DNA from 4 places in the Enterobacter sp. N5-15 genome. Region 4 is predicted to be linked to each of the others. Evidence: predicted binding sites of a transcription regulator. Region 4 holds the regulator's gene; each other region holds the start of a gene.

The links. The regulator CRP, encoded in region 4, controls carbon source genes, mostly activating them, when cyclic AMP is high. The targets are predictions, from matches to a motif close to ATGTGANNNNNNTCACAT.
Region 1: the regulator CRP is predicted to act here: its motif matches at 6,171-6,188, upstream of msrB (peptide-methionine (R)-S-oxide reductase MsrB).
Region 2: the regulator CRP is predicted to act here: its motif matches at 2,424-2,441, upstream of AC2TE5_RS01685 (YjcB family protein).
Region 3: the regulator CRP is predicted to act here: its motif matches at 4,070-4,087, upstream of rhaS (HTH-type transcriptional activator RhaS).

Annotation. Positions count from the first base shown of each region.
Region 1 covers NZ_CM170150.1:1,887,834-1,895,499, forward strand. The annotation lists gene yeaG (protein kinase YeaG) at 1-1,392, opposite strand, end outside; gene AC2TE5_RS08960 (MipA/OmpV family protein) at 1,823-2,569, shown strand; gene AC2TE5_RS08965 (D-hexose-6-phosphate mutarotase) at 2,666-3,550, opposite strand; gene AC2TE5_RS08970 (hypothetical protein) at 4,098-4,739, opposite strand; gene gapA (glyceraldehyde-3-phosphate dehydrogenase) at 4,969-5,964, opposite strand; gene msrB (peptide-methionine (R)-S-oxide reductase MsrB) at 6,306-6,719, shown strand; gene AC2TE5_RS08985 (YeaC family protein) at 6,776-7,039, shown strand; gene chiD (chitinase ChiD) at 7,089-7,666, opposite strand, start outside.
Region 2 covers NZ_CM170150.1:354,946-362,611, reverse strand. The annotation lists gene soxS (superoxide response transcriptional regulator SoxS) at 1-285, shown strand, start outside; gene AC2TE5_RS01690 (EAL domain-containing protein) at 292-1,857, opposite strand; gene AC2TE5_RS01685 (YjcB family protein) at 2,503-2,784, shown strand; gene ssb1 (single-stranded DNA-binding protein SSB1) at 2,847-3,377, opposite strand; gene uvrA (excinuclease ABC subunit UvrA) at 3,629-6,451, shown strand; gene AC2TE5_RS01670 (MmcQ/YjbR family DNA-binding protein) at 6,455-6,808, opposite strand; gene AC2TE5_RS01665 (secondary thiamine-phosphate synthase enzyme YjbQ) at 6,811-7,227, opposite strand; gene aphA (acid phosphatase AphA) at 7,341-7,666, opposite strand, start outside.
Region 3 covers NZ_CM170150.1:4,756,077-4,763,742, reverse strand. The annotation lists gene fucO (lactaldehyde reductase) at 1-219, opposite strand, end outside; gene rhaD (rhamnulose-1-phosphate aldolase) at 261-1,091, opposite strand; gene rhaA (L-rhamnose isomerase) at 1,189-2,448, opposite strand; gene rhaB (rhamnulokinase) at 2,445-3,914, opposite strand; gene rhaS (HTH-type transcriptional activator RhaS) at 4,216-5,052, shown strand; gene rhaR (HTH-type transcriptional activator RhaR) at 5,126-5,974, shown strand; gene rhaT (L-rhamnose/proton symporter RhaT) at 5,975-7,009, opposite strand; gene sodA (superoxide dismutase [Mn]) at 7,298-7,666, shown strand, end outside.
Region 4 covers NZ_CM170150.1:4,442,439-4,450,104, reverse strand. The annotation lists gene argD (bifunctional acetylornithine/succinyldiaminopimelate transaminase) at 1-344, shown strand, start outside; gene AC2TE5_RS21135 (YccS/YhfK family putative transporter) at 341-2,428, opposite strand; gene crp (cAMP-activated global transcriptional regulator CRP) at 2,486-3,118, opposite strand; gene AC2TE5_RS21125 (OsmC family protein) at 3,430-3,834, shown strand; gene AC2TE5_RS21120 (phosphoribulokinase) at 3,901-4,770, opposite strand; gene AC2TE5_RS21115 (YheU family protein) at 4,801-5,019, opposite strand; gene AC2TE5_RS21110 (hydrolase) at 5,016-6,038, opposite strand; gene mdcA (malonate decarboxylase subunit alpha) at 6,267-7,666, shown strand, end outside.

The DNA of each region.
Region 1 (7,666 bases), 2.3 Mb from region 4:
AGCCTGCTCCTGCGGGAACTGCTCGCGCTCGATTTGCTGTTCCAGCACGTAGAACAGATGAACCGGGTTAGCCGCCACTTCCGCGTGGTCAAAGTTAAAGACGCGGGAGAGGATCTTGAACGCGAAACGCGTGGACAGACCGTTCATCCCCTCATCAACTCCGGCATAGTCGCGGTATTCCTGATACGACTTCGCTTTAGGGTCGGTATCTTTCAGGCTTTCACCGTCATAGACGCGCATTTTCGAATAGATGCTGGAGTTTTCCGGCTCTTTCAGACGCGAAAGGATGGAGAAGCGTGACAGCGTTTCCAGCGTGCCGGGCGCGCAGGGGGCATGCACCAGCTCACTGTGGTTAAGCAGTTTCTCGTAAATTTTGATCTCTTCGGAGATCCGCAGGCAATAAGGCACCTTGACGATGTACACGCGGTCAAGGAAGGCCTCATTGTTTTTGTTATTACGGAAGGTCACCCATTCAGATTCGTTCGAGTGGGCGAGAATAATCCCGTTAAACGGCAGGGCGGAGATACCTTCCGTCCCGTTGTAGTTACCTTCCTGGGTCGCCGTCAGCAGAGGATGCAGCACTTTAATCGGTGCTTTAAACATCTCGACGAATTCCATAATCCCCTGGTTCGCGCGGCACAGCGCGCCTGAGTAACCGTAGGCATCCGGATCGTTTTGCGCGAAGTTTTCCAGCTTGCGGATGTCGACTTTACCCACCAGCGCCGAGATGTCCTGGTTGTTCTCATCACCGGGTTCTGTTTTGGCGATGGCGATCTGTTCAAGGATAGATGGCCAGACTTTCACCACGCGGAACTTGGTGATATCGCCACCAAACTCGTGCAGGCGTTTTGCCGCCCACGGCGACATAATGGTGCCGAGGTAGCGACGCGGGATGCCATACTCTTTATCCAGAATCTGCGCATCTTCCTGCGGATTGAACAGGCACAGCGGATGGTCGTTCACCGGGCTGCGTTCACCGTTGGCGCTCAGTACATAGATAGGCACGCGCTGCATCAGCGACTTCAGGCGTTCAGCCAGCGAGGATTTACCGCCACCCACCGGGCCGAGTAAATAGAGGATCTGTTTCTTCTCTTCCAGACCCTGAGCGGCATGCTTCAGATAGGAGACAATCTGTTCGATGGCATCTTCCATACCATAGAACTCTTCAAACGCCGGGTATCGGGCGACCACCCGATTCGAAAAGAGACGGGAAAGCCGAGGCTCCAGGGCAGTGTCAACCATGTTTGGCTCACCAATAGCCATTAATAGCCGTTCTGCCGCGTTGGCATAGGCACTGCGATCTTGCCGACAGATGGTAAGAAACTCCTGCAGTGTGAACTCTTCGTCCTTGGCAGCTTCATAGCGCTGGCGATAGTGATCGAATATATTCATGGCATGCCGTCCTTTCGTTTTTTAGCACAGGATAAGAGCCGTTCGTATGAGTAGTGGAGGCTCCCGGAAGAGAATCTCTCGCACCTCACTGCCAGAGCAGCAACCTGTGTGCCAGGTCAGACGCTAAGAACCGCAGGTGTTCAGGAAAACTCTTCTTAAATTAAAGCGTAGATGGCATTTGCAAAACTTGCATGCCCAGAAAATCTACTTTCAATGACATATCAATAACTCATCCAAAAATTTCCACTGTCGTTATAAGACAAATGCACGTTTTTCATTCAGCGGTCATATAAATGAAAGCGGGCTGTCATCTGAAAAGTTAAAAATAACGGGTTAATCAGACTGATTAGCAGGCAAAAAATTTTGGGATGTACGGGAATGGCGGTTACACTTCATCCGCTGATTATTTGACTACAGGAAAGAATGGATTGTGACCAAACTCAAACTTCTGGCATTGGGCATCCTTGCCGCGACCGCAGTGAACACCGCACAGGCGGAAAGTCAGTGGACGGTTGGCGCGGGTGTTGGCGTCATTAACAGCCCGTACAAACAGTATGACCGTGATGTGTATCCTGTTCCCGTTATCACCTATGAAGGCGATAACGTCTGGTTCCGCGGGCTCGGCGGCGGCTACTATCTCTGGAACGATACGGCCGATAAGCTCTCCATCATGGCCTACTACGATCCAACGCACTTCAAGCCGGGTGACAGCGACAGCCACGCGCTTCGCCAGCTCGACAAGCGCAAAAGCTCGATGATGGCCGGGCTCTCATACGTGCATAACACCCAGTATGGCTTCCTGCGTACGGCCCTGGCGGGTGATACGCTGGATAACAGCAACGGCTTTATCTGGGATCTGGCGTGGTTATATCGCTATACCAACGGTGGGCTGACTCTGACGCCGGGTATCGGTGTGCAATACAACAGCGAGAACTACAACGACTACTACTATGGCGTCTCTAAAAACGAGTCCCGCCGCAGTGGCCTGAAAAGTTATAGTGCAGATGACGGCTGGGATCCTTACCTGGAGCTGACCGCGAGCTACAACTTCCTTGGCGACTGGAGCGTGTACGGTACCGGCCGCTATGAGCGTCTTAGCGACGAAGTGAAGGATAGCCCGATGGTCGACAAATCCTGGGCAGGTATTTTCTCTGTCGGCGTGAGCTACAAGTTCTGATTGCGCACTAATATTGTGCAATTGATGCATTAAAACGGGGCGCTCGCGCCCCGTTTGCTTTAATGTGGTGCAGTGAAGCGGGGGAGGTGAAATGCCTTAGCGTTTCACAATCTTAATTGTTTGCCCTAAACGAGACGGTTTTTCGTCGCTCGCTTTTTGCGGCGTGCTCACGCACGCGGTTTCCACGCAGACAAACGTTTTATACCCTTCATCCGTCATGTCGGCCATGCTGACGGACAGCGCCGGACCCGGGTTCCAGCCCACCACGTCGCTGTGATGATGATGAACCACTTCAATTGCGCGGTTCAGCGCGCCGTCGTGGATCACGCTGCACGCTTCCGGGTGCAGGTAGACGCGGTCGGTACGGTCAGGGAACGTCTGTACGCCGTCGCTCAGTTTACCTTCTTTGGCGTTATCCACTTTGTCGATAAAGGTATCGCCAAGACCACTCACCTTCACTGCGCTGATATCACCCACGTTGAAGTAGGTATGCAGGGCTGCGGTGGTTTCAAACTCACCGTGGGCTTCCAGTTCGATTTCACAGGTTTTACCCAGCTTAAAGCGGGCGTACAGGGTGAAATCGTGCGGCCAGAGGGCGCGGGTTTCATCATTAGCCTGCAGCTCAAAGGTCAGCACGGCGCCGTTGTCATCTTCATTATGTGCTTTCAGCGTCCACTGCTGGTTACGGGCAAAACCGTGAGACGGCAAACCCGGCTGTGCGGACGGGCCGAACCAGGGCCAGCAGATCGGCACGCCACCGCGAATAGCCGCCCCTTTTTTGAAGGAGGTCGCATCGCTCAGCCACAAACCTTCGGCTTCGCCTTCCGGTTTCCAGGAGAGCAGGTGGGCGCCGTTCAGCGCCACGGACGCTTTGACGCGCGGATGGTCAACGACGATAACGTCGGCACCGTCAATCTGACGGCGGGAGAGCACAGGGGTAAGTTGTTCGACTACCGGAAGTGCAAAAATTTTATTAATCATTAAGCAATCCTCTGTCTTAAAAATAAAAAAGGCGACCGAAGTGGCCCATCGTGATTTGGTGAATTCAGTAAGCTACTGTTTTTGCAGTAATGTGGTCACAACATTCTACAGCATAAAATCACGCCTAACATCAGTGATTGGGGCAATTGTTAAACCACGCCTCACAGATGCAGCGACAGAAGGTAGACGGAAGCGGATCCGAGACGGCGAAGAAAAAATGTCTGCTCCGCCGATCCTGGGAGTGGGTGAAATTCACTGGGAGCAGACATGTCTGGTTCTTTAGCATCACACCCACCGATGGAGGGCTTAATGACAGGGGGAGGGTAGTGAGACCATCATCGTTCGTCAAATATCTTAAGGATAGCTATTCGGTATATAAAGTAACCAACGATAATGAGAGCAACAGACGCTCCGCCCCAGATGAATCGGGATTCATCTTTTGAAAATGAAAAGAAATAAATACAGAACAATAGGCCAGCAGAAGCAATCCCCATCCCTAATCCACGCAAGATTCGGGATGCTATAAATCTGATAGAGTCTTGTACGTTCATAATCCACCGAAAAAATATTTGCACATCTCATTAAATTCTTGCTTGTTAACATCTGCCATACTGCAAGCGTCAATGAAAGGTTTCAATTTATCTTCAACAAGGAAGTAAAGAAGATCCAAATCACCCATCCCTTTAAGTCGGTAGTAAAGAGCGGGGTTCTGGTTTTCAAGTTTGCGGGCTGTGTAGATGGCCCTGGAGGTCTCGGCACCAATGGTGAGAACACTTCCGAGTACCACTCCAGAAGCAAAGGAAACCATTATCTGTGAGGATATCGCCGCACCTAGTTTTATTCCGGTTAACTCTGCAAATATAAATTTACCAGCCATTACGCCAGTAAAATTTTGCGCAATCCCCTGAACATCATCCATATTAACTTTTGACATGAACTCTCTGACAACGACATTTACTATCTTTTGAGCCTCCTGATTGAGTGACATACCTCGTTTGAGCATGTTCGCCATTCGAACCCGATCATCAAAGTTAGAATGACGATGGGTTGTATCCAGGAAATCATAGCCTAGATAATACATGCTGACGGGGAAGGAGAGCATGCCATGAGCAATTGAAACCAAAAATCCGGAGTCGTCCGCATTAAGGCTTTTCAGCATTCTTTTTGCTAATATTTTCGCGCTGTCCATTTTATATACTCCCTCAAATGACAATCTTTCTCCCAGAGACATAAAATCATAAGGCAGAAATGGGGGAAAGGTTTTTATACCCATTTTTATGAGGGGAGTGAGTGATATTCACTATGATAGTGGGCAGTATGCGGTTTATGGAGATGATAAAAATGATATTAAACAACAATTTAAACCAATAAAAAAAGGCGACCGAAGTCGCCTTTTTAGATCAAGCACTCATCTCAACTTATTTGGAGATGTGAGCGATCAGGTCCAGTACTTTGTTAGAGTAGCCGGTTTCGTTGTCGTACCAGGATACCAGTTTAACGAAGTTGTCGTTCAGTGCGATACCTGCTTTAGCATCGAATACTGAAGTGCAGATTTCGCCGTTGAAATCGGTAGATACAACGTCGTCTTCGGTGTAGCCCAGAACGCCTTTCATTGCGCCTTCGGAAGCAGCTTTGATTGCTTTCTTAATTTCTTCATAAGAAGCAGCTTTTTCCAGACGAACGGTCAGGTCAACAACGGATACGTTAGGAGTTGGAACGCGGAACGCCATACCAGTCAGTTTGCCATTCAGTTCTGGCAGTACTTTACCTACAGCTTTAGCAGCACCGGTAGAGGATGGGATGATGTTCTGAGCCGCGCCACGGCCGCCGCGCCAGTCTTTGTGAGACGGGCCATCAACGGTTTTCTGAGTAGCGGTGGTTGCGTGAACGGTAGTCATCAGACCTTCAACGATACCGAAGTTGTCGTTGATAACTTTAGCCAGCGGTGCCAGGCAGTTGGTGGTGCAGGATGCGTTAGACACGATATCCTGGCCAGCGTAAGTTTCGAAGTTTGCACCACGAACGAACATTGGGGTGTTGTCTTTGGAAGGACCAGTCAGAACAACTTTCTTCGCACCCGCAGTAATGTGTTTACGTGCAGTTTCGTCGGTCAGGAAGATACCGGTTGCTTCAGCAACAACGTCAACACCGATTTCGTTCCATTTCAGGTTAGCTGGGTCTTTTTCAGCAGTAACGCGGATGGTTTTGCCATTAACAACCAGGTGGCCGTCTTTCACTTCAACGGTGCCGTCGAAACGACCGTGAGTTGAGTCGTACTTCAGCATGTACGCCATGTATTCAGCGTCCAGGAGATCGTTGATACCAACGATTTCGATGTCAGAACGTTTCTGAGCAGCACGGAAAACAATACGGCCGATACGGCCAAAACCGTTGATACCTACTTTGATAGTCATATATTCCACCAGCTATTTGTTAGTGAATAAAAGGTTGCCTGTAAAATTACAAAAACCTTACGCAGCGTCAAGCGGAATCGTGTCAATCATTGCGACAAATCAATCCTGTGACTAACGTTTGTGCGACTGACTCGCCTCACTTTCCCTTTGAGCTTGCAACCAAATGGGGGCTGCGCCCGGGATTTTAAAGTCCCCGCAGGATAAAAATGTGAGCATGATCACAATTGCCTGACCGCCTTTTCGCGACACATAAGTTTAGATCAAAAGTGCACGCAAGGGTGTTAATGTTTTGTTAGAATCCGGGTTAAAAGATGTCTGTTTCTACAGCGAGATGTAAGCATATGTCGAACCAACGTAACCCTGAAGATTTGAAAAAAAACCTCACAGAAATGCAGTTTTACGTGACGCAGAATCACGGGACGGAACCGCCGTTCACCGGGCGTTTGCTGCATAACAAGCGAGACGGCGTCTACCACTGCCTGGTCTGTGATGCGCCGCTGTTTAACTCACAAACGAAATTTGATTCTGGCTGCGGCTGGCCGAGTTTCTACGAGCCGGTGAGCGATGAGGCAATCCGCTACCTGACCGACTCGTCGCATGGCATGGTGCGCACGGAAATTCGCTGCGGCAACTGCGATGCGCACCTTGGGCACGTCTTCCCGGATGGCCCTCAGCCCACGGGCGAGCGTTTTTGCGTGAACTCAGCCTCAATGAGCTTCACTGACGACGAAAACGGCGACCAGGTGAAGGGTTGAAAAAACGATTCAGCAAATTATTCCTTTAAAAGGGCGCGATTGTGAATATTGATGACATGATTAGCGGTATGACGCCGGAGATTTATCAGCGTCTGGTGACCGCCGTAGAGCTGGGAAAATGGCCGGATGGCGTCGCGCTGACGCCGGAGCAAAAAGAGAACAGCCTGCAGCTGGTGATGCTGTGGCAGGCGCGCAATAACACCGACGCGCAGCACATGACTATCGACACCCAGGGCCAGATGGTGATGAAGAGCAAGCGCGAGCTGAAAGAAGACTTCGGCATTACGCCGAAGCCGATTGCGACGATGAAAATGCAATAACGGTGCGGGTTGATGCCCTCTCCCACGGGGAGAGGGCTTAATTGTCTTACTACTTATGCGGGATCCCGAGCGACTCCGCCAGCTGTTTCGCTAACTGATTGTTGTCATCGGCCCCGTACTCCCAGAACATGGCTCCGGCGAGACCTTTCTCTTTGATGTAGTCCGCTTTGATCGCAACGGAACGCGGGTTCTCATACGAAATCGCAAACAGCGCGTTGCCATCGGCACCCTTCACCGAGAGCCACGGCACTTTCGCCTGGTCGTCCCAGTGCTCGGTAAAGCGCTTCTGCGGATCGTTCAACAGCTTCTTCACGATATCGTTGTACTTCACGTAGGTATCTTTGGTCAGGTCATAGCCGAGTGACTTGAACAACCCGATCTCCTGAGGCCCAAAGTAGGGCTGGGTAACCGGATTTTTTTGCGCATCCGGTTTCGTCCAGTCGATCCCCGGCTCTACGGCGCGTTTCGGCACGCGGCCATAGAAACCAATCCCGAGGTTCATCTGCTGCGGCTTCAGCCCGGCGGCCAGATAGTTATTCACCACAAAATCCACGCTGTATTTGTCTGCGGCTGCCACCGTCGGCCAGGCGCTGGAGTCATACAGGTTGGCATTGAAGTATTGCGTAC
Region 2 (7,666 bases), 780 kb from region 4:
GATGAACATATCGACCAACCGTTGAACATTGATGTGGTCGCTAAAAAGTCGGGCTATTCGAAATGGTATTTACAGAGAATGTTCCGCACGGTCATGCATCAGACGCTGGGTGAGTACATTCGCCAGCGCAGACTGCTGCTGGCGGCGCAGGCGCTACGCTCAACGCAGCGGCCCATTTTTGATATCGCGATGGATCTTGGCTATGTATCGCAACAAACCTTTTCCCGCGTGTTTCGCCGCGAGTTTGACCGCACGCCGAGCGACTATCGCCACCAGTTGAATTAATCACCCTCAGTGCAAAGGCTGCTGCTGCCAGGTCATAAATTCCTGGGGCGGCATCGCTTTCGCGAAGTGCCATCCCTGACAAAACTGGACGCCGCGCTTCAGCAGCCAGCTTACCTGCTCTGCCGTCTCTACCCCTTCCGCAATGGTTTTCAGCCGCAGGCTTTGCGCCATCTCGATAATATGCTCGGCGATCAGGTGGCTGGTGCTGTTGGTCGTTAAGGTATCGATAAACGATTTATCGATTTTCAGAATATCCACGTTCAGCGAGTAGAGGTTGTGCAGGTTCGAATAACCGGTGCCGAAATCATCGATCGCGACTTCATAACCCGCCTGACGGAAAGCCTGAATCACCGGCGTAGTTTTTGGCACATCGATAAAACCGCGTTCCGTCACTTCTATTTTGATTTGCTGCGCACGGACGGCGTAGTGGCGAGCCTTGTCGGAAATCATGGCGATCAGCCGCGAGGAGTGGAAATCCGTGGCCGACAGGTTAATCGAAATATAGAGATGCGGATGCTCGGCCAGGAAATGGCCCAGATCGTTGAACACCTCTTCAACGACATAGTCCGTAATCCGCTCGCTCATCCCCTCATTTTCCGCCAGCGGAATAAACTCCGCCGGGCTCATCACCTGCCCGTTAAAACCAGGCCAGCGTAACAACGCCTCCGCGCCCACGCACTGGTTGTTCTTGATATCAATAATCGGCTGATAGTGCACGCAAAGCTGTCGTTTGTTCAGCGCCCGGTGCAGCAAGCGCCCCGGCGAATTGAGCTCACGATGGGTGCGGGACCATACCAGCAAAATAATAATGCTGCAGATCATACCCAGCGGCAGCGTCAACGTCGCCTGGTGATAAAGCGTTTCATAAAAGCGTTTATTCGATGTCGACACAATGGCCGCAATAGGTCTTTTAGGGGATGTTACGATCGTATAAAAGCGGTTATCTTTTTGAAATACCGATTCCTTATCCCGAATCATCGAATTTAATAAAGAAACATTGGCTTTCTGGCTGACGGAAAAGAAAGCATTGGTTACCGTGTCGTACACGCCCCAGGAGAGAGAATGATCCGCAGACATGACTTCGCTGTATGAAAGCGGGTTGACGACCACCACATAATTTCCGCGCTGCATATATGTCATTTTATAGCCAGTATAAAATGGGGTATCGCGATAATAATAGATAGCAACGTCAGGTTTACGCGTGTAATTAGCGACAGGAATGGCGTAGGGGTGATCCGGTGTAAAAACGGTCGAACAAAGAAAATTCTGACCTTCAGCGTAAATTAAATCGGCGACAAACAGGCGGCCACGAACAACGTTCAGCATATATTGACGATGTCCCGGCGTGCAAAGCTCACCCTGATATTTTTCAGCCTCGTCCCGGGCCAGCTCAACCTGTTGAATAACCAGTTCTGTTTTGTCTAAAGCCAGTTCAGCAAATGTGCGTAGCTGGGCGCTTGTTTCAGACACGGCTCGTAGCTGGGCAAACCATAGCGCAAGCATCACCGGCAGCATAACTACCATGATGATCCCTACTACCCTGAGCATTTTGCGCCGCGCGCTACGATTCATTTCCCGCCCTATATCCCTGCATGTTGTACGCCTGTAGTAATGAAGGCCGGATGCTTTGTTAAACAGGTGATTACGTTGCATGAATCATGCGAAGTTAGCAACTGACTTTTCGTATTAAAAATCTTAAATTTCGTTATGACGATAATATTTTCCCGTAAGTTAAACTGTAAGTATTCGTTCCGTTTCAATTAAGGAAAATAATTATCCAGCCCGCCGGGGCAGGCGGGAAGATAACACAACAGACGATCGCTGATTAAGCTAAACGTCTGACAGCATGAAAAAAGTACAACTTCATCATGACGTTTTATGCTATTTGCTCTGGGGTATTGTGCTCGTTGATTTATAAATAATCAGACTTCGCACATTATTTTCAGCTTCGGCTGAGAATAACGCCCCACTTATAAAAACCGAATTTGCGGTATTCCCACCTGCCCGATGGGCTTTTCCGGCGCGTTGTGGGTCCATCCCCTCATGCGCCGAAGGCAGAACCAGCCTGCACAATCACCTTTTCCGAGGAATAAAATCCTCTTTTTTGATCGCATAGAGGCTGGCGAATAAATCAACAAACGTGATATAGTTCACACATATTTTGTAACGAGAAACACCGTTTCATTCAGTTCGTCTGTTTTGTAGAGGATGGGGTTTATGGCAACCATTACTACCAGCATGGTTCTCCTGCGCTGGCCTTTGTTGAGTGCGGTACTGATGTTTTTAGCCAGCACGCTGAACATTCAGTTTCGTAAATCTGACTATGCGGCTCTTGCTGTCATCAGCACACTGCTGGGGCTGGGTGCAGCCTGCTGGTTTGCAACGGGTCTGCTTGGCATCACCCTGCTGGATATTGCCGCCGTCTGGGAAAATATTAAAGTGGTGATGGTTGAGGCGATGAGCCACACGCCACCAGACTGGCCGATGGTGATTACCTGATCCCTTACGGACTAAAAAAACCCAGACCATGGTCTGGGTTTTTTGTTTTAAGCACTCGGAAATCAGAACGGAATGTCGTCGTCGAAATCCATTGGTGGTTCGTTAGACGGCGCCGGAGCAGACTGCTGCTGCGGACGTGACTGTGCGCCACCGCTGAACTGGTTGCCGCCCTGCGGCTGCTGAGGCTGACCCCAACCGCCCTGCTGCTGGCTCTGGCCGCCACCTGCCGGTGCACCACCGCCCTGACGGCCACCCAGCATCTGCATGGTGCCGCCCACGTTAACCACAACTTCAGTGGTGTACTTCTCAGCACCGGACTGATCGGTCCATTTGCGGGTACGCAGCTGGCCTTCGATATAGACCTGAGAACCTTTACGCAGATACTCACCGGCCACTTCGGCCAGTTTGCCAAACAGCACAACGCGGTGCCATTCGGTCTGCTCTTTCATCTCACCGGTCGCTTTATCACGCCAGGATTCGGAAGTAGCCAGCGTAATGTTGGCAACTGCGCCACCACTCGGCATGTAGCGTACTTCCGGGTCCTGGCCCAGATTACCGACGAGAATCACCTTGTTTACGCCTCTGCTGGCCATGTTCGTGTCTCCTGAATACGTTTCTTAATAGTGTAAACGCGCGAGTGTACCATTTCCATGCTGCATTTTGATAGCTGCGAGATGGATTCCAGAGTTCTCGTGCGAACACAACATTGTTACACAGCCAATCAGAAAATGCATTCCAATACTGTATATTCAAACAGGTCAAATTGTGTCATAATTAGCCGTTTCTGACAGCCGTTTGTCCTTCAAACAAATCAGGCAATCCGTGTTCCAACCGGGAAAGGTGAATGGATAAGATCGAAGTTCGGGGCGCCCGCACCCACAATCTCAAGAATATCAACCTCATAATCCCTCGCGACAAACTCATTGTCGTGACCGGGCTTTCGGGGTCTGGCAAATCCTCACTGGCTTTCGACACTTTGTATGCCGAAGGACAGCGTCGTTACGTTGAATCACTCTCTGCGTACGCGCGTCAGTTCCTGTCGCTGATGGAAAAACCGGATGTCGACCATATTGAAGGGTTGTCCCCTGCTATCTCTATTGAGCAGAAGTCCACCTCGCATAACCCGCGCTCAACGGTCGGTACCATTACCGAAATTCATGACTACCTGCGTCTGCTGTATGCCCGCGTGGGCGAGCCGCGCTGCCCGGACCACGACGTTCCGCTGGCGGCCCAGACCGTAAGCCAGATGGTGGATAACGTGCTGTCGCAGCCGGAAGGCAAACGCCTGATGCTGCTGGCGCCGATCATCAAAGAGCGAAAAGGCGAACACACCAAAACGCTGGAGAACCTGGCAAGCCAGGGCTATATCCGCGCCCGTATCGACGGCGAGGTGTGTGACCTGTCCGATCCGCCAAAGCTGGAGCTGCAGAAGAAGCACACCATCGAAGTGGTGATTGACCGCTTCAAGGTGCGTGACGATCTCGCCACGCGTCTGGCGGAATCCTTTGAAACGGCGCTGGAACTCTCTGGTGGCACGGCCGTGGTCTCCGACATGGATGACCCAAAAGCGGAAGAGCTGCTCTTCTCCGCCAACTTTGCCTGCCCGATTTGCGGCTACAGCATGCGCGAGCTGGAACCGCGCCTGTTCTCGTTCAACAACCCGGCGGGCGCGTGCCCGACGTGTGACGGCCTGGGCGTACAGCAGTATTTCGACCCGGACCGCGTGATCCAGAACCCGGAGCTGTCGCTGGCGGGCGGCGCCATTCGCGGCTGGGACAAACGTAACTTCTACTACTTCCAGATGCTGAAATCGCTGGCGGAGCACTACAAGTTCGACGTCGAAGCGCCGTGGGCGAGCCTGAGCCCGAACGTGCACAAAGTGATCCTGTTCGGTTCCGGCAAAGAGAACATCGAGTTCAAGTACATGAACGATCGCGGCGATACCTCCGTGCGTCGTCACCCGTTCGAAGGGGTGCTGCACAACATGGAGCGCCGCTACAAAGAGACCGAATCCAGCGCGGTGCGCGAGGAGCTGGCGAAGTTCATCAGCAACCGCTCCTGCGCCACCTGTGAGGGCACACGTCTGCGTCGCGAAGCGCGCCACGTGTTTGTGGAAAACACCGCGCTGCCAACCATCTCAGACATGAGCATCGGCCACGCGATGGACTTCTTCAACAACCTGAAGCTCTCCGGCCAGCGCGCAAAAATTGCCGAAAAAGTGCTGAAAGAGATCGGCGATCGCCTGAAGTTCCTGGTGAACGTCGGCCTGAACTACCTGACGCTTTCCCGCTCGGCGGAAACGCTCTCCGGCGGTGAGGCCCAGCGTATCCGTCTGGCCAGCCAGATTGGCGCGGGCTTAGTCGGCGTGATGTACGTGCTTGATGAGCCGTCCATTGGCCTGCACCAGCGCGACAACGAGCGTCTGCTCGGGACGCTGGTTCACCTGCGCAACCTCGGCAACACGGTGATCGTGGTCGAGCACGACGAAGATGCGATCCGCGCGGCTGACCACGTCATCGACATTGGCCCAGGCGCTGGCGTACACGGCGGTCAGGTGGTCGCGGAAGGCACGCTGAAGGACATCATGGCGGTGCCCGAGTCGCTGACCGGCCAGTTCATGAGCGGCAAGCGCAAGATTGAAGTGCCGAAACAGCGCGTAGCGGCAGATCCGGAAAAAGTGCTGAAGCTGACCGGCGCGCGCGGCAACAACCTGAAAGACGTCACCCTGACGCTGCCGGTTGGCCTGTTTACCTGCATCACCGGCGTATCCGGTTCCGGTAAATCGACGCTGATCAACGATACGCTGTTCCCGATTGCGCAGACGGCGCTGAACGGCGCGACGCTGGCCGAGCCTGCTCCGTACCGCGACATTCAGGGGCTGGAGCATTTCGATAAGGTTATCGACATTGACCAGAGTCCGATTGGCCGTACCCCGCGCTCTAACCCGGCGACCTATACCGGCGTCTTCACGCCAGTACGTGAACTCTTCGCGGGCGTGCCGGAATCACGTTCACGCGGCTATACGCCAGGACGTTTCAGCTTTAACGTGCGCGGCGGCCGCTGCGAAGCGTGCCAGGGCGACGGTGTGATCAAGGTTGAGATGCACTTCCTGCCGGATATCTACGTGCCGTGCGACCAGTGCAAAGGCAAGCGCTATAACCGTGAAACGCTGGAGATTAAGTACAAAGGCAAGACCATCCACGAAGTGCTGGATATGACCATCGAAGAGGCGCGCGAGTTCTTTGACGCCGTCCCTGCGCTGGCGCGTAAGCTTCAGACGCTGATGGACGTGGGCCTGACCTATATTCGTCTGGGACAGTCCGCCACCACGCTGTCCGGCGGTGAAGCGCAGCGCGTGAAGCTGGCGCGTGAGCTGTCAAAACGCGGCACCGGTCAAACGCTCTATATTCTGGACGAGCCGACCACCGGCCTGCACTTTGCCGACATCCAGCAGCTGCTCGAGGTTCTGCATCAGCTCAGAGACCAGGGCAACACTATCGTGGTCATCGAACATAACCTGGACGTGATTAAAACCGCGGACTGGATTGTCGATCTCGGCCCGGAAGGCGGCAGCGGCGGCGGTGAAATTCTCGTCTCCGGTACGCCAGAGACCGTTGCAGAGTGCGAAGCCTCGCACACCGCGCGCTTCCTTAAACCGTTGCTGTAACTGTCACACGGAGAGTTGCTGTCGGGTGGTTTCCGGCAGCAGCTCAACCGCCTGCTGATAGGACGCGTCCACCAGGTAGTAAATCTGCGAGCCAGGAATCGATCCGTCCAGATAGACGGTGCTCCAGTGCGCCTTATTGAGGTGCTTGCTCGGCCTCACGTCATCATGCTGCTGGCGTAGCAAATCCGCCAGTTCAGGGCTGGTTTTCAGCGACGCCGCCGGGCGGCCTTCCACCTCTTTCACCATCGCAAACAGCACATCTCCCACCTTAATCTGCGTGGCTTTCCAGTCGCTGTGGACGCTCTGCTCCGCGCCGGGCTTGCTCATGCAGTACTGAAGTATCTCCGAAATTGTCATCTTTATTCCCCTTGTAGCGTGGCGATAATTTTACGCGAACCACCGTGAATGCGATGCTCTCCCAGCCAGATCCCCTGCCACGTTCCCAACATCAGCCGCCCGTTGTGAATCGGCAGCATCAACGATACGCCCAGCAAAGAGGATTTAATATGCGAAGGCATGTCGTCCGCCCCCTCATAGTCATGCTCATAAGGCGCGTTGTCCGGGACGCTCTTCAGAAAATAGTGCTCCATGTCGGACCGGACGGTGGGATCGCAATTTTCATTAAGCGTGAGAGAGGCGGACGTGTGCTGAAGCAGCAGATGCAGCAAACCCGTTCTGACGCGCGACAGGTCGCGGAGTTGCCCGATGACTTCATCCGTCACCAGGTGAAATCCGCGTGGTTTTGCGCTTAAGGTCAGGGTCTGTTGGTACCACATGTGCTGCTCCGTGATGAAAGATGAATCTTTCTAAGTGTGCAGCAAGAAGACGAAAGGTAAAACCCGCAGCAGCGAGATTTGATTAAAAAAGAGTCAAACCCGCTGCCGGGTACTTAATACTCCGAATTGACGATCACCTCTTCGCCAAACTTTCCGGCCATCGGCAGCGGTCGATACGTGGAGTTAGAGGCACGTAACACCCTGATCCCTCTGGCACCCACGTCATGCGCGGCGGTGATGTCGTTATCTGAATCGCCGTAGAATACTTTGATATTTTTCTTTTCCAGCCACTGGGTTTTGGTGTTTTGCCCTTCTTTGTCACCGGCAAAAATTACCGGATTCATGCTAGTCGCCGGGATCTGGAAATCATCCTGCAGCGTTTTAGAGACGGTTTCCGTTTTGGTCTGGCTGCGGCCGGTCACAAAATAAATGCTGTCAC
Region 3 (7,666 bases), 310 kb from region 4:
TTCCGTCGGGTTCGGGAACACCTCGTCGAACAGGTGATACGACATCTGATGGGCGTCCAGAGAGGTAAACAGGCTGTCGAGCAGGCCCAGCTTTACCAGCTGGCCGTCGGTAACAATCAGCGCTTTTCCCCACTGCTTGTTCGCTACCAGGTTGACCATATCGCCGATTGCGCCCGCGCCGTGAAGGCTGATTTTTGGAAGTGCCAACATAAAGCTCATGATAATTTTCCTTAACGATCAACGTTTTTTCTGCGAAAGCGTTATGCGTACAAATCCAGCGCGGATTGCAACGGGCTCACGCCAAAGCGTTTGCCCAGTGCGATCAGTTCTTCCCGGGTGATGGTTTGCTTCATGCCGCCCATGGAGTACACCTTCACCAGCACTTCCGCTGATTTCTCGGCGGTGTCGATCAGGCCAAAGGTTTCATCCAGCGTTGGGCCGCTGCCGAAGACGCCGTGGAACGGCCACAGCACCAGGGAATGCTTCTGCATATCCACGGCGGTTGCCTGGCCGATTTCGTCGGTACCCGGCACCATCCACGGCAGAATGCCCACGCCGTCCGGGAATACCACCAGACACTCGGTGCTGCCTTCCCACAGTTTGCGGGTGATGAAGTCGGCGCTGTTTTCCAGCACGTAGGTCAGGGCGATCAGGTTGGTGGCGTGGCAGTGCATGATCACGCGGTCTTTGCCGTTAGTCGCCTTGATGCGCTCGCAGTGGGAGAGGAAGTGCGCAGGCAGTTCGGAGGTGGGCACCGCCTCGTCGGTCAGGCCCCACAGAATGTGGTAGCCCGCGCCGTCGCTGTCCACCTTCACCACGCCGAGGTTGGCCTCCGGGTTGAGCTGGACGTTGCGGAAGAACTTGCCGGAACCGGTGACGATAAACGGCGTGTTGGCGAGCAGCGGCATCGGCTGGCTCAGCGCAATATAGCGCGGTGTCTGGTGGAAATCGGCCGCGAACGGTTCGATATCCGCGTCGTCCAGGCGCAGCGTCAGGTTGCCGCCGTTGCGCTCGTCCCAGCCCTTCAGCCAGGCGTCGGAGGTGGCTTTGATCATGCCCTGGACGAACCAGGAAGTGGTGATGGTCTGCATACTGTGTGGTTCCTTTGAAAATGCCGGGTGGCGCTGCGCTTACCCGGCCTACGCTTAGCTGTAGGCCCGGCAAGCAACGCGCCGCCGGGCGATGTTTTTACTGACGAGCGGCGAGAACGTCTTTCTCATACGCCCGCACGTTGTCCAGCCACTGGCTGCCCGCCGGGGCGTCGTTACGCTGGCAGTACATCTCCCACACCGCCTGCCACGGCAGGGATTTCTGCTCTTCCAGCAGCGCCAGACGTGCGGTGTAGTCGCCGTTAGCCTCCAGCTGTTTTAGTGCGGCGACAGGCTCCAGCAGCGCGCGCAGCAGGGCTTTCTTCATGTTGCGGGTGCCGATAACCCACGCCGCGATGCGGTTGATGGAGGCATCGAAGAAGTCGAGGCCGATGTGCACGCGGTCAAAGAGGTCGTGACGGATGATTTCGCTGGCGATCGCCTGGGTTTCGTCATCCAGCAGCACCACGTGGTCGCTGTCCCAGCGCACCGGACGGCTGACGTGCAGCAGCAGGCGCGGCACGTAGAGCATGGCGGCGGAGATTTTGTCGGAGATCACCTCGGTCGGATGGAAGTGGCCAGCATCCAGGCACAGCGCGGTCTGGCGGCTGGTGGCGTAACCCATATAGAACTCGTTCGAGCCAACGGTGTAGCTCTCGGCGCCAATGCCGAAGAGCTTGCTCTCTACGGCGTCGATGTGGTGCGCCGGGTCCAGCTTCTCGCTGATGGCCTCATCCAGCGCGGCCAGCAGGCGCTGGCGCGGAGCCAGGCGATCGACGGTGATGTCCTTCATGCCGTCCGGGATCCAGATGTTCATCACCGACGGCGTGCCGAGCTGCTCGCCGAAATACGCCGAGACGCGGCGGCTGGCTTTCACGTGGTCGATCCAGAACTGGCGGATGTCGTCGTCCGCGTGGGCGAGGGTAAAACCGTCCGCGCTCAGCGGATGTGAGAAGCAGGACGGATTAAAGTCCAGGCCCAGCCCGTTGGCTTTGGCCCACTCCACCCAGTTCTTAAAGTGCTCCGGTTTGATTTCGTTGCGCGCCACCGGCTCGTCGGATTCGAGATAAATCGCGTGCAGGTTCAGGCGTTTTGGCCCCGGGATCAGGCTCAGCGCCAGCTCCAGGTCGGCGCGCAGTTCGGTCGCGTTACGCGCTTTGCCAGGGTAGTTACCCGTGGCCTGAATACCACCCGTCAGGGAACCGCCTGGGTTCTCGAAACCGGCGACGTCATCGCCCTGCCAGCAGTGCATGGAGACGGGCAGACGGTCGAGCTGGCGCAGCGCCTCTTCGACATCCACGCCGACGGCGGCGAAACGCTGTTTAGCCAGGCCCCAGGCTTGTTCTAATTGAGTGGTCATGCGCAAAGCTCCTTAGTCAGTCGGTTTTGCTGAAACTGCGCCCGAAAGCGGGCAATTTCACGGCAGGGATTGGGGGTAAAGGTGGTCAGACTGGCGTTCGCCGCTACCACCGAACGGAAGTCGTCAACGTTGGAAAGTTCGTCCAGGGTCATCAGCTGGATGCCGATATTGCCGAGCGTGGAGGCCTCCACGGGACCTGCCACCACGGTAATGCCGCAGGCATCCGCGCAGAGCTGGTTCAGCAGCTGGTTCTGGCAGCCGCCGCCCACGATGTGCAGCTGGCTGAACGGTTTTCCGCGAAGACTCGCCAGCTCGCTGAGGATGTCGGCATACAGCAGGGCGAGGCTGTCAAAAATGCACCGCGCCAGTTCGGAAGGGCTGGACGGCACCGGCTGCCCGCCCTCAACGCAGGCGGCCTGGATTTCGGCGCTCATATGCGCCGGGTTGATAAAGCGGTCATCGTTCGGGTTGATCAGGAACGTGCAGGCCTTCAGCTTCTCGGTTTCGGCGATAAGCGCAGGCAGGTCGGTAACGTTCTGCTCTTTCAGCACCCGCTGGAGCAGCCACAGCCCCATGATGTTTTTCAGTACGCGGTAGCGCCCTTCGGCACCGCCTTCGTTGGTAATGTTTGCGGCCATCGCGGCATCGCTGGCGTACGGGGTTTTGCTCTCAAAGCCCATCAGCGACCAGGTGCCGGACGAGAGGTACGCCGCGTCTTTACTCGCAAGTGGGGACGCTATCACCGCGCTGGCGGTATCGTGGCTGGCGACGGCAACGACGGGGATTGCGTTCCCCTGGGGGCAAATCCAGTGACCGATCACATTACCCGGGTGGGTTGGGGTGCCGAACCAGGAAGGCGATGCCCCCGTCCAGGCCAGCAGATGTTCATCCCAGCTATCCGAGTTGATATTGACCAGCTGCGTGGTGGTGGCGTTGGTATATTCCCAGTTCATGTTGCCGGTCAGGCGATAGCTCAGGTAGTCCGGGATCAGCAGCGCATGGGCCACGTCCGCGACCAGCTCCGGCTGTTGCTCGACCAGGGCACGCAGCTGATAAAGCGTGTTAAACGGCAGAAACTGGATGCCGCTGCGCCCGTAGATGTTGTCCTTGCCAAGCTGGGCGATAGCGTGCGCCATCAGGCCGTCTGTGCGGCTGTCGCGATAAGAAACCGGCAAGCCGACGCGCTCGCCATGGCTATCAAGCAGAACGTAGTCCACGCCCCAGGTATCAATGCCGATGCTGTCGATGCGAATGCCATCGTCGCAGACGTTGTTCAGTCCGATACGGATCTCCGCCTCCAGGGCATCGATATCCCAGGCCTCAAAACCGTCCTGCTTTTGCAGGCAGTTGGCGAAACGGTGCATTTCGCGAAGCGAAAGCGTGTGCTGCTCACGGTCCCAGCTCGCGAGCATTACGCGGCCGCTGGATGCGCCTAAATCGACAGCCACACAATGGCGAAAAGTCATGGTCGGGTCCTTTCTTAAGTCATTAGCGGTGAGTGTAAAAAAGGGAAGAAAAAGTCACCTTCTCACCACTGACAGGCCAAATCTCGCGCTGGCAAGAAAGCAAAGGTGAATGTGAGGGAGTTCACAGTTTCCGGCGGCGGCGGGATTCTCAGGCAGTGTGACGCTGGCCGCATTTCCCGATCTTTCCCCCTGTTTCTTGAAAAATGGACAGCTTTTGCGAGGTTTACTGCCAAAAATTGAAGGTGAGCGCGGGAGGCCTTAATTACTATTTTGAGAACATTTTTCATTGGTGGGGGCCGTTATGACCGTACTGCACTGCGTGGATTTTTTTCCTTCAGGAGGTTCGCCCGTCGCGATTGAGCCGCGGCTTCCTCAGGCCGCGTTCCCGGAGCATCATCATGATTTTCATGAGATTGTGATTGTTGAGCGCGGGACGGGTATTCATGTCTTCAATGGCCAGCCCTATACCATCAGCGGCGGTACGGTGTGCTTCGTGCGCGACCACGATCGGCACCTGTATGAACATACCGACAACCTGTATCTGACTAACGTGCTCTACCGTTCCCCGGACGCGTTCCAGTTTCTTTCGGGGCTGAATCAGCTGTTGCCCCAGGAGCAGGACGGACACTATCCGTCGCACTGGCGGGTGAATCAGTCCATCCTGCAGCAGGTGCGTCAGCTGGTGGGCCAGATGGAGAAGAGCGAGGACGGGCAGGAGACGCACGCCATTGCCACGCGCGAACTGCTGTTTATGCAGCTTCTGGTGCTGCTGCGCCGCAGCAGCCTGGTGGAAGGGCTGGAAGATAACAACGCGCGCCTGAACCACCTGATGGCCTGGCTGGAAGATCATTTCGCCGAGGACGTCTGCTGGGAAACGCTGGCGGATGATTTTTCACTGTCGCTGCGCACCCTGCATCGCCAGCTTAAGCAGTACACCGGGCTGACGCCGCAGCGCTACCTTAACCGTCTGCGTCTCATCAAAGCGCGTCATCTTTTACGTCATACCGACGAAAGCGTCACAGATATTGCCTACTGCTGCGGTTTTGGCGACAGCAATCACTTTTCAACGCTGTTTCGCCGGGAATTTAGCTGGTCGCCGCGCGATATTCGTCAGGGAAAAGACGCGATGCTTCAGTAACGCGAGGGCAGTCACCGTTTTATTTCCGCAAAAAAGCTAATAGTGTCAGGTTATTCGGCGTAGAGGTCGTGGTGTGGCTGCTCAGTTAATTCTTCGCAAAGATGATTTTTATGCCTCCGCGAGTCAGGCCGTCACGGTGGCCGATCGCTACCCGCAAGACGTGTTTGCCGAACATACCCACGAGTTTTGCGAGCTGGTGCTGGTGTGGCGCGGTAACGGCCTGCACATCCTCAACGACCGTCCCTACCGCATTACGCGCGGCGATCTGTTCTATATTCGCGCGGAGGATAAACACTCCTACGCCTCGGTTAACGACCTGGTGCTGCAGAACGTTATTTACTGTCCGGACAGGCTCAGGCTTAACGTGGACTGGGCCGCGAACATTCCAGGCTTTCATAATGCTAAGGGTTCTCCGCACTGGCGCTTAAGTAGTAACGGCATGGCTCAGGTCCGGCAGGTTATTTCTCAACTGGAGCAGGAGAGCCAGAAAAACGACCCGGTGTCTAACCAGCTGGCGGAGTTGCTTTTCGCCCAGCTGGTGATGACGTTGAAGCGCCACCGTTACGCCACTGATAACCCCTCCGCCACGACGCAGGAAGCGCTGTTGGATAAGCTCATCACCCGGCTTGCGGGCAGCCTGAATAAAAACTTTGTACTGGAGAAATTCTGCGAGCAGGAACAGTGCAGCGAGCGCGCGCTGCGCCAGCAGTTCCGCACGCTGACCGGGATGACGGTGAACCACTATCTGCGCCAGCTGCGCATCTGCCATGCACAATATCTCCTCCAGCATACGGAATGGATGGTCAGCGATGTAGCGATGTGCTGCGGCTTTGAGGACAGTAACTACTTTTCAGTGGTGTTTAACCGCGAGGTGGGGATGACGCCGGTACAGTGGCGTCATCGCAGTCGAAAAGGGTCGTAATCAATTTGCCATGCCGAGGCCGACGATATTGGCAGCGATAATAATCACCACGCAGCCGAGGCTCAGTACGCCAACCGGACGACGTCCGGCGTTCTTCCACTCTTTCAGCACCAGCCCTACCAGCCCGCCGCAAAGCACGTAGAAGCTCATGTGCAGCATCCAGCTTATGTAGTCGTACTGCGCCGGAATGCTGGCGTGGCCCCAGGCGTAGAAGAAGAACTGCAAATACCACATCAGGCCGCCGAGCGCGGAGAGCAGCACGTTGGTGATGATGAGCGATGTTGCCAGCGAGAAATCGGTTTTTACCGACAGGTTTTTGACTTTTGCCAGACGAATGAAGCAGAAGCCCAGGTTAACCATCGCGCCGCCACCCATAATCACGACATAGCTTGGCAGCGCAACGTACAGCGGGTCGACGCCCAGCGCGGCGGCCGCTTCGTGCATCGGTTTGGCGGCGTTCATGGCGAACGACATGCCCGCCGAGAAGATGCCGCACATGACCGCCAGCAGCAGGCCTTTCTTCAGGTTAAAATCTTCGGCCTTAATGCCCATCTTGCGCTCTTTCAGCTGCCCCGCGCGAGTCACAATTCCTACGCCAATGACCGCCACCAGCACGCCCAGGAGCGTCATCCGCCCACCCTGAGTATGAATAAGTACGTCGAAATTGCCGTTGAGAATTGGCGTCATCAGGGTACCGACGATCAGCGTGATGCCAATCGCGATACCAATGCCCATCGACATGCCGAGATAGCGCATGGTGAGGCCATAGTTGATGTTGCCGACGCCCCACATCGCGCCGAACAGGAACACCGGCAGCAGGGTGGAGGCGCTGAAGGAGGAGAAGTAGCCCCAGAAATCGGGCAGCAGCATGGCGCTAATGGTCCAGGGCAAAATCAGCCAGGAGAAGATCCCGCCAACGGACCACATGGTTTCCCATGACCAGCCCTTCACTTTTTTAAACGGAGCATAGAAACAGGCTGCACTGGCAGCACCTATCAAATGCCAGAAGATACCCATCGTAATCGCATGATTCATTTTTACACCCTCATCGTTTTTATCGTCAGTGGCTTCCCACCGACTTGAGGAGTGTAAAAATTAGGCGGTTTGGAGACCTTCAGAAGGTTGCCGCACATGTGTTCTGGATGGCAATCAGCACGTTAACCGCGTGAGTAGACGCACATTTTCGCTATTAATCGAAAAACGAATAACCTTATAAAAACTACGGCATTGATAATCATTTTCAATATCATTTAATTAACTATAATGAACCAACTGCTTACGCGGCATTAACAGCTGTGCCGCCCGACAATAATGGAGAGGATTATGAGTTATACACTGCCATCCCTGCCGTATGCCTACGACGCACTGGAACCGCATTTCGACAAGCAGACGATGGAAATCCATCACACTAAACACCACCAGACCTATGTGAACAACGCGAACGCCGCGCTGGAAAGCCTGCCAGAGTTCGCTAACCTGTCTGCTGAAGAGCTGATCACCAAGCTGGACCAGCTGCCAGCGGACAAGAAAACCGTTCTGCGTAACAACGCTGGCGGCCACGCAAACCACAGCCTGTTCTGGAAAGGCCTGAAAACCGGTACCACCCTGCAGGGCGACCTGAAAGCGGCTATCGAGCGCGACTTCGGTTCTGTTGACAACTTCAAAGCGGAATTCGAAAAAGCCGCTGCAACC
Region 4 (7,666 bases):
CCGTGGCGGGCGCCGCATTCGACATTATCAACACGCCGGAGGTGTTGAACGCCGTGAGCGCGAAGCGCGAGCTGTTCGTAAAACACCTGCAAAAGATTGATGAGCAGTACGACGTGTTCAGCGAAATCCGCGGGATGGGGCTGTTGATTGGCGCCGAGCTGAAGCCGCAGTACAAGGGCCGCGCGCGTGATTTCCTGCACGCCGCCGCGCACGAAGGGGTGATGGTGCTCAATGCCGGGCCGGACGTGATGCGCTTTGCGCCGTCGCTGGTGGTGGAAGACAGGGATATTGAGGACGGGTTAACCCGCTTTGCCGCGGCGGTCGCGAAGATCGTAAAAGGCTAATACGGCGTCCGCTTTAACACGCGCGTTAACCAAACGCCATGATGCGGACGCTGACGCCATGCCACCGATGAAATGGTGTGCATGGTGTTCAGATGCCCGAGAACGCGCTGCAAATGCTGCTCCAGCGTGCTCATTGGCCCGTGGGTCAACGTCTCCGGCGCTTCCAGAATGTTCGAATCTCCCGACTCACCCGGCGAGTCATACTCCAGACGCTGCTGACAGCGCTGCAGCGCAATTTCACACGACTGCAAATAGCGCTGCGCCAGATCCGGCGTCAGCATCGTGTGCTCGCGCGCCAGCGTGGTCATGGCGTTAATGTGCTCGACGATAAACTGGCTGTGCGTCACCCAGAGCTTCATGTCTGCAAGATAGTGCGAGTTAAAGCCCGGCTCCTGCATCGCCTGGTTGAGTGAGTTAAACAGGGCGTTGTGCGCCTGGTTGACCTTCATTCGCTGATAGGCCAGCGGGGAGGGCTGCGGGTCGTCGCTCAGGATCAGGCGAATGGCCTGCTGGTCGGCTTCCAGGGCATCGTGGGCGTTCTGGCGCAGCAGTCCGCTTTGCCACTGCGGCCACAGCCAGACCATGCCGCCAAAGGCAATCAGACAGCCGATCAGGGTATCAATCAGCCTGGCGACAATAAACTGTTCGCCATTGAGCGTGAGCAGCTGCAGGGTATATACCGCCGTCACCGTAAAGCCCACCATCGCCCAGCCGTAGTTTTTGCGGATAATCAGGTAGCTCACCAGCGTAACCGCCAGCATGCCTGCCAGGGTATAGCCTTCCGGCACGTGGAAGTGCAGCGTCACGCCCGCAATGATCAGCCCGGCCATCGTTCCGCCAGCCCGATGCAGAATACGCACCCGCGTGGCACCGTAGCCGTTCTGGGTGACAAAGAGCACGGTCATTAAGATCCAGTAGGGTTTCGGCAGGTGCAGCGCCATGCCCATCAGGCTGGCGGTACTGAGCATAACGCTAATCCTTGCGGCGTTGCGCAGGGCGGACGATTTAAGAGAAAGATAGCTTTTGAGGGCGGGCAATAGCGGAAGCCGTTTCTGCTTATCCGCCATCAGGTCGCGGGGATAAAGCGGGCGCTGCGTGCGCAACACGCGGGCGATGCGGCTGAAGTGCCAGGCGGCAAACTGGCCGACGGGGTTATCCGGATGCTGACGGGCGATTTTCTCCAGCGCGCCCAGCTGCTTATCCATGTTAAAGCGCGTCGGGTAGCGGTGGTAGAGAATATCGTCGGCCAGCACCCGCAGGCGTGCGGACACGGTTTGCGCGTTCCAGCGGATCACCGCTTCGGCGTGGCTGCGCTCGACCAGCTTTTGCACCTCCTGCGGGTGGTGCAGGCTAACGGAGATATGCTCCTGCAGATCCAATCCGACCTGGAAGGTGCGCAGCAGCCGTTTGTACTCGTGGTTCTTGTTGGCGGCGAGCATATGCAGCTGCTGATAGCACTGGCTAATCAGATCCACCACCTTCTGCTGGCGCGTCAGCAGCGGCGGTAAGGACTTTTCCGGATCGGTATGCTGGGTGAGCAGGGTGTATTTGGCTTCGCAGTAATCCGCAAGCTGCACATAGAGCAGGCTCAGGGATTCACGCAGCGGCTGTTCGCGCCACAGCCAGAACCAGAACCAGTTAAACAGCCCGTACCACAATGTCCCCAGGGCGTAGATCAGCAGCGGCTCCCACACCGGCATATTCCCGGCGAGGCTCAGCGTGAAAATGGCCGCAATCAGCGAGGCGGGAAGCAGGCGGGCGTGCAGCGAACTGATTTCCGCCGTGACGCCGAGGGTCATCGCCAGCACGGTCAGGATCAGCGGCAGCGGGATATCACGAGCCAGTAACAGCTGTACGGCGAGGCTACAGCCCGCAAACAGGCAGCCGCCGATAATCAGGCGTTTGAAAAAGCGCTTATGCGGCGTGTCCAGACCGGCAATGTTGCAGCAGGCGGGCACGAGGGAAAACAGCAGGCCTTGCTGAAGATGTCCGAGGATCAGACCTATGGCCACAGGAAGACACAACACCAGCGTTTGTCGCAGTGCGTAGTTAACTTCCGGGTGATAGATCAGCCTGCGCCACATGGGGAGTAGAGACAAAAACGGCGTGACACCTTGCGATGGCACGCCGTTTAAGCGGAATTAACGCGTTCCGTAGACCACGATGGTTTTACCGTGGGCGGAGATCAGGTTTTGATCTTCCAGCATTTTCAGGATACGGCCCACTGTTTCACGGGAGCAACCGACGATCTGACCAATTTCCTGACGGGTAATTTTAATTTGCATGCCGTCCGGGTGGGTCATAGCGTCTGGCTGTTTCGCCAGGTTCAGCAGGGTTTGTGCGATACGGCCGGTAACGTCCAGGAAGGCGAGGTTACCCACTTTTTCTGACGTGACCTGCAGACGGCGCGCCATCTGGGAAGAAAGACGCATCAGGATGTCAGGGTTAACCTGAATCAGCTGACGGAACTTCTTGTAAGAAATTTCAGCCACTTCACATGCTGTCTTTGCACGAACCCAGGCGCTACGTTCCTGGCCCTCTTCAAACAGGCCCAGTTCACCGATGAAATCGCCCTGGTTCAGATAAGAAAGGATCATCTCTTTCCCTTCTTCATCTTTGATCAGCACTGCCACCGAGCCTTTAACGATGTAATACAACGTTTCCGCTTTTTCACCCTGGTGAATCAGCGTGCTCTTTGATGGGTACTTATGAATGTGGCAATGAGACAAGAACCATTCGAGAGTCGGGTCTGTTTGCGGTTTGCCAAGCACCATGCGCTGTTATCCTCTGTTATAAGCTGTCACCAGAGTCATCAGATGCATCCGGACTCTGGGGTTGCAATCGAATTCTTACCCATACCCTGGGAAGTCGGCTACCGTAACGTTTCGCAGCCAGTAAAGTTTGATGTCCTCTGCATACATGTGTAACGTCAATGTATTACTGTAGCATCCAGAGTGTTTTAGCATAGCTTTCGCCGCGTGTCTCCTGGTGTCTCGCTTCAGCATGATGCAGGTCGCCTTCCATTGCGAGAAATGTAACGCACGCGTAATCTGTCACCAAAAATGCAACGTTGGAGTTTAAGAATATGCAAGCGCGCGTGAAATGGGTTGAAGGTTTAACGTTCCTGGGCGAGTCCGCGTCAGGACACCAGATTTTGATGGACGGTAACTCCGGCGATAAAGCGCCAAGCCCAATGGAAATGGTGCTGATGGCGGCAGGTGGATGCAGCGCAATTGACGTGGTGTCGATTCTGCAAAAAGGTCGTCATGACGTCACGGATTGTGAAGTCAAACTCACGTCAGAACGTCGCGAAGAGGCGCCACGCCTGTTCACCCATATTAACCTGCACTTTGTGGTCACCGGTAAAGAGCTGAAAGACGCGGCGGTCTCGCGTGCGGTGGACCTGTCTGCGGAGAAGTACTGCTCTGTGGCGTTAATGCTGGAGAAAGCGGTAAAAATCACGCATTCGTATGAAGTGATCGAGGCCTAATTATTTGGGCATCGTGCGTGTTGATGCCCTCACCCTAACCCTCTCCCACAGGGAGAGGGAACATGTTCACGCGATCTGCTTCCCTTCCATCAGTCGCTCCACCAGCGGCGTCATGATGAGCTCCATCGCCAGCCCCATTTTTCCGCCCGGCACCACTAACGTATTCATGTGCGAAATAAACGAACCCTGCAGCATGGCCAGCAGCCAGGGGTAATCAATGCCGTCGAGGTTGCGGAAATGGATCACCACAAAGCTCTCATCCAGAGACGGGATACTTTTGGCGGCAAACGGGTTGGAGGTATCCACCGTCGGCACGCGCTGGAAGTTGATATGGGTGCGGGAAAACTGCGGCGTCAGGAAGTTAATGTAATCCTCCATGGAGCGCACCACGGAGTCCATCACCGCTTCGCGAGAATGGCCGCGCTCGCTCATGTCACGCGTCAGCTTCTGGATCCACTCCAGGTTAACGATAGGGACCACGCCGACCAGCAGATCCACGTGGCGGGCCACGTCGTGTTGAGGGGTGACCACGCCACCGTGCAATCCTTCGTAAAACAGGACGTCGGTGGGTTCCGGCAGCGGTTGCCACGGGGTAAAGGTTCCCGGCACCTGATTCCAGGGAACGGCTTCATCATAGGTATGCAGATACTTGCGGGACTGCCCTTTGCCGCTCTGACCGTACTCGATAAAGGTTTGTTCCAGCAGGCCGAAGTCATTGGCTTCCGGGCCGAAGTAGCTAATGTGTTTACCCGAATCGCGCGCCTTACGGATGGCCATGTCCATTTCCGGGCGCGTGTAGCGGTGAAAGCTATCGCCTTCGACCTCCGCCGCACGGAGATTCAGCTGGGCGAAAATCTTGCGAAATGCGAGGCTGGTGGTGGTGGTTCCCGCACCACTCGACCCCGTAACGGCAATAACCGGATGTCTGGCAGACATAGCAACTCCCTGACTGAAAAGGGTGGAAGATCAGCCGTGAAACGCGTTGCGGGGCATGATATTGACCGTCTCATGCAGTTCTGACCACACCAGCAGCACGTCGCCGCTTTTCAGCTGGCGCTTAACATCGTTGACCTTTTGCTCAAGCGAGCGTTCCTGTTCACCATAATCGGTGCCTTCGCGTAATACAAAGCTTTCAATCAGATTATCGAGCGTTTCGGGAGCCAGATCCTGCCAGGGAATAATCATTTTGCACCGTCCAGATAAGGAGTTAGCCAGTCAGGAATACGCGCCTCAAGCCACATTTTCGGGCGGCGCAGCGTGCCGCCGATAAACCCGACGTGGCCGCCGTGCTCGGTCAACTGATAGTGAACGTTGTCGGGCAGAAACTCCTGAGCGGGGATCGAATGATGATCCATAAACGGGTCATCTTTGGCATGAATAATCAGCGTCGGCTGCGTGATCTTGCTGAGCAGCGGCATGGCGCTACACTGACGATAATAGTCAATCGCATCGGCGAAGCCGTGGATTTTCGCGGTGATCAGGTCGTCGAACTCGCGAATACGGCGCACCTTTTTCAGCTGGCGGAGGCTGACCGGCAGGGTATCCGGGTAGGCCTTCAGCTTACGCGCCGCGTTGGCCTTCAGCAGGTTGAGCAGGTAGCGCTGATAGACGCGGGAAAAGCCTTTATCCATGTGGTAGCTGCACTGCTCCAGCATAAACGGCGCGGAGACAATGACGGCGGCATCCAGCGGTACGCTTTCGCCCTCTTTGGCCAGCAGACAGGCCAGCATATTTCCGCCCAGCGAGTAGCCCACCGCGGCGGTTGGCACGGTGCCAAAGTTGTCCCGCAGCCAGTGTAAAAACCACGTTCCGTCTTCGGTTTCACCCGAGTGATAAATGCGTTTCTGACGATTCGGTTCGCCGCTGCAGCCGCGAAAATGCATCACCACGCCCAGCCAGCCGCGCGCTTTTGCCGCCTCAATTAATCCATGCGCATACGGGCTGTGCAGGCTGCCTTCCAGGCCGTGAAAGACCACCAGACGCGGCTTATGGCGGGCCTGTTCCGGCGCTTCGCTCCAGGCGAGATCCAGAAAATCACCGTCTGGCAGGTCAAGCCGTTGCCAGTGCGGGGTGAACTGAACCTTGCGGCGGATCAGTCGCGGCAGCATGGTCTGCAGGTGGGGGTTAGCCACGCCGCGCATGGGCACGAACTCGGTGCTGTCTTCGGCCGCAATGTCGAAGTCTGATGGAATGATTTGGGTCATAAGGGCGATGCTGATTCTTGTCAGAAATTTACGGTACTTTCCGAATTGTACCCCGTTTAGCCTGGTTTTCCGAAACATGAACTGATCCCGATCACAAATCTTTACCTTGATTATTACTCTCAGGCTAATGATTCCGCTCTACGCTTAATTGATGCCTTTCTCACCAGAGCGCACACTTTACTCAACGTTAAGCAAATCAAAATGATTAGCTGAATCAGGAGGTTAATAATGTTATCTGGGCAAACACCCACCCGGCAATGGAACACGCGACGCAGCGAAAAAGCGCGTCGTCTGGCCTCCGTACCGGTGCAGGGCAAGGTACTGCCAACCGGCGATCTTGTCGCCATGCTGGAAAAATTAATCGCGCCTGGCGACAAGGTCGTTCTGGAAGGGAACAACCAGAAGCAGGCGGATTTCCTTTCCCGCTCGCTCGCCGAAGTGAACCCGCAAATTGTCCACGACCTGCATATGATCATGCCGAGCGTCGGCCGCAGCGAGCATCTGGACATCTTCGAGAAAGGCATCGCCCGCAAGCTGGACTTCTCCTTCTCCGGGACGCAAAGCCTGCGTATTTCGCAGCTGCTGGAAGACGGTCAGCTCGAAATCGGTGCGATTCACACCTACATCGAACTTTACTCACGCCTCTACGTCGACCTTTCGCCCAACGTGGCGCTGATTGCCGGTTTTAAAGCCGACCGCAAAGGCAACCTCTATACCGGGGCGAGTACCGAAGATACCCCGGCGCTGGTGGAAGCCGCCGCGTTCCACGACGGCATCGTCATCGCGCAGGTGAACGAGCTGGTGGACGACGAGTGCGAGCTGCCGCGCGTGGATATTCCGGGCTCCTGGATCGACTACGTGGTCGTTGCGGACAAACCGTTCTTTATTGAACCGCTGTTCACCCGCGACCCGCGCCTCATTAAGCAGGAGCATATCCTGATGGCGATGATGGCCATCAAAGGCATCTACGCTGAGCACCAGGTGCAGTCCCTGAACCACGGTATCGGCTTTAACACCGCGGCGATTGAGCTGCTGCTGCCCACCTACGGCGAACAGCTCGGCCTGAAGGGCAAAATCTGTAAACACTGGACGCTGAACCCGCATCCGACGCTGATCCCCGCCATTGAAAGCGGCTGGGTGGAGAGCGTGCACTGCTTCGGCGGCGAGCTGGGGATGGAAGAGTACATCCGCGCCCGTCCGGACGTGTTCTTTACCGGTGCCGACGGCTCAATGCGTTCCAACCGCGCCTTCTGCCAGCTGGCAGGCCAGTACGCGGTGGATATGTTCATCGGCTCTACGCTGCAGGTTGACGGTTACGCCAACTCCTCAACCGTAACCCGCGGTCGTCTTTCCGGCTTCGGCGGAGCGCCAAACATGGGCCATGACCCGCACGGTCGTCGCCACGCTACCCCGGCCTGGCTGAACATGATCACCGAGCCTGACCCGATGCAGCGCGGTAAAAAACTCGTCGTGCAGATGGTCGAAACCTTCCAGGCTGGCGTGAAGCCAACCTTCGTGGAAAAACTCGATGCCGTTGACGTGGCGAAAGCCTCCGGCATGCCGCTGGCACCGGTGATGATTTACGGCGATGACGTGACCCACGTGCTGACGGAAGAGGGGATTGCCTA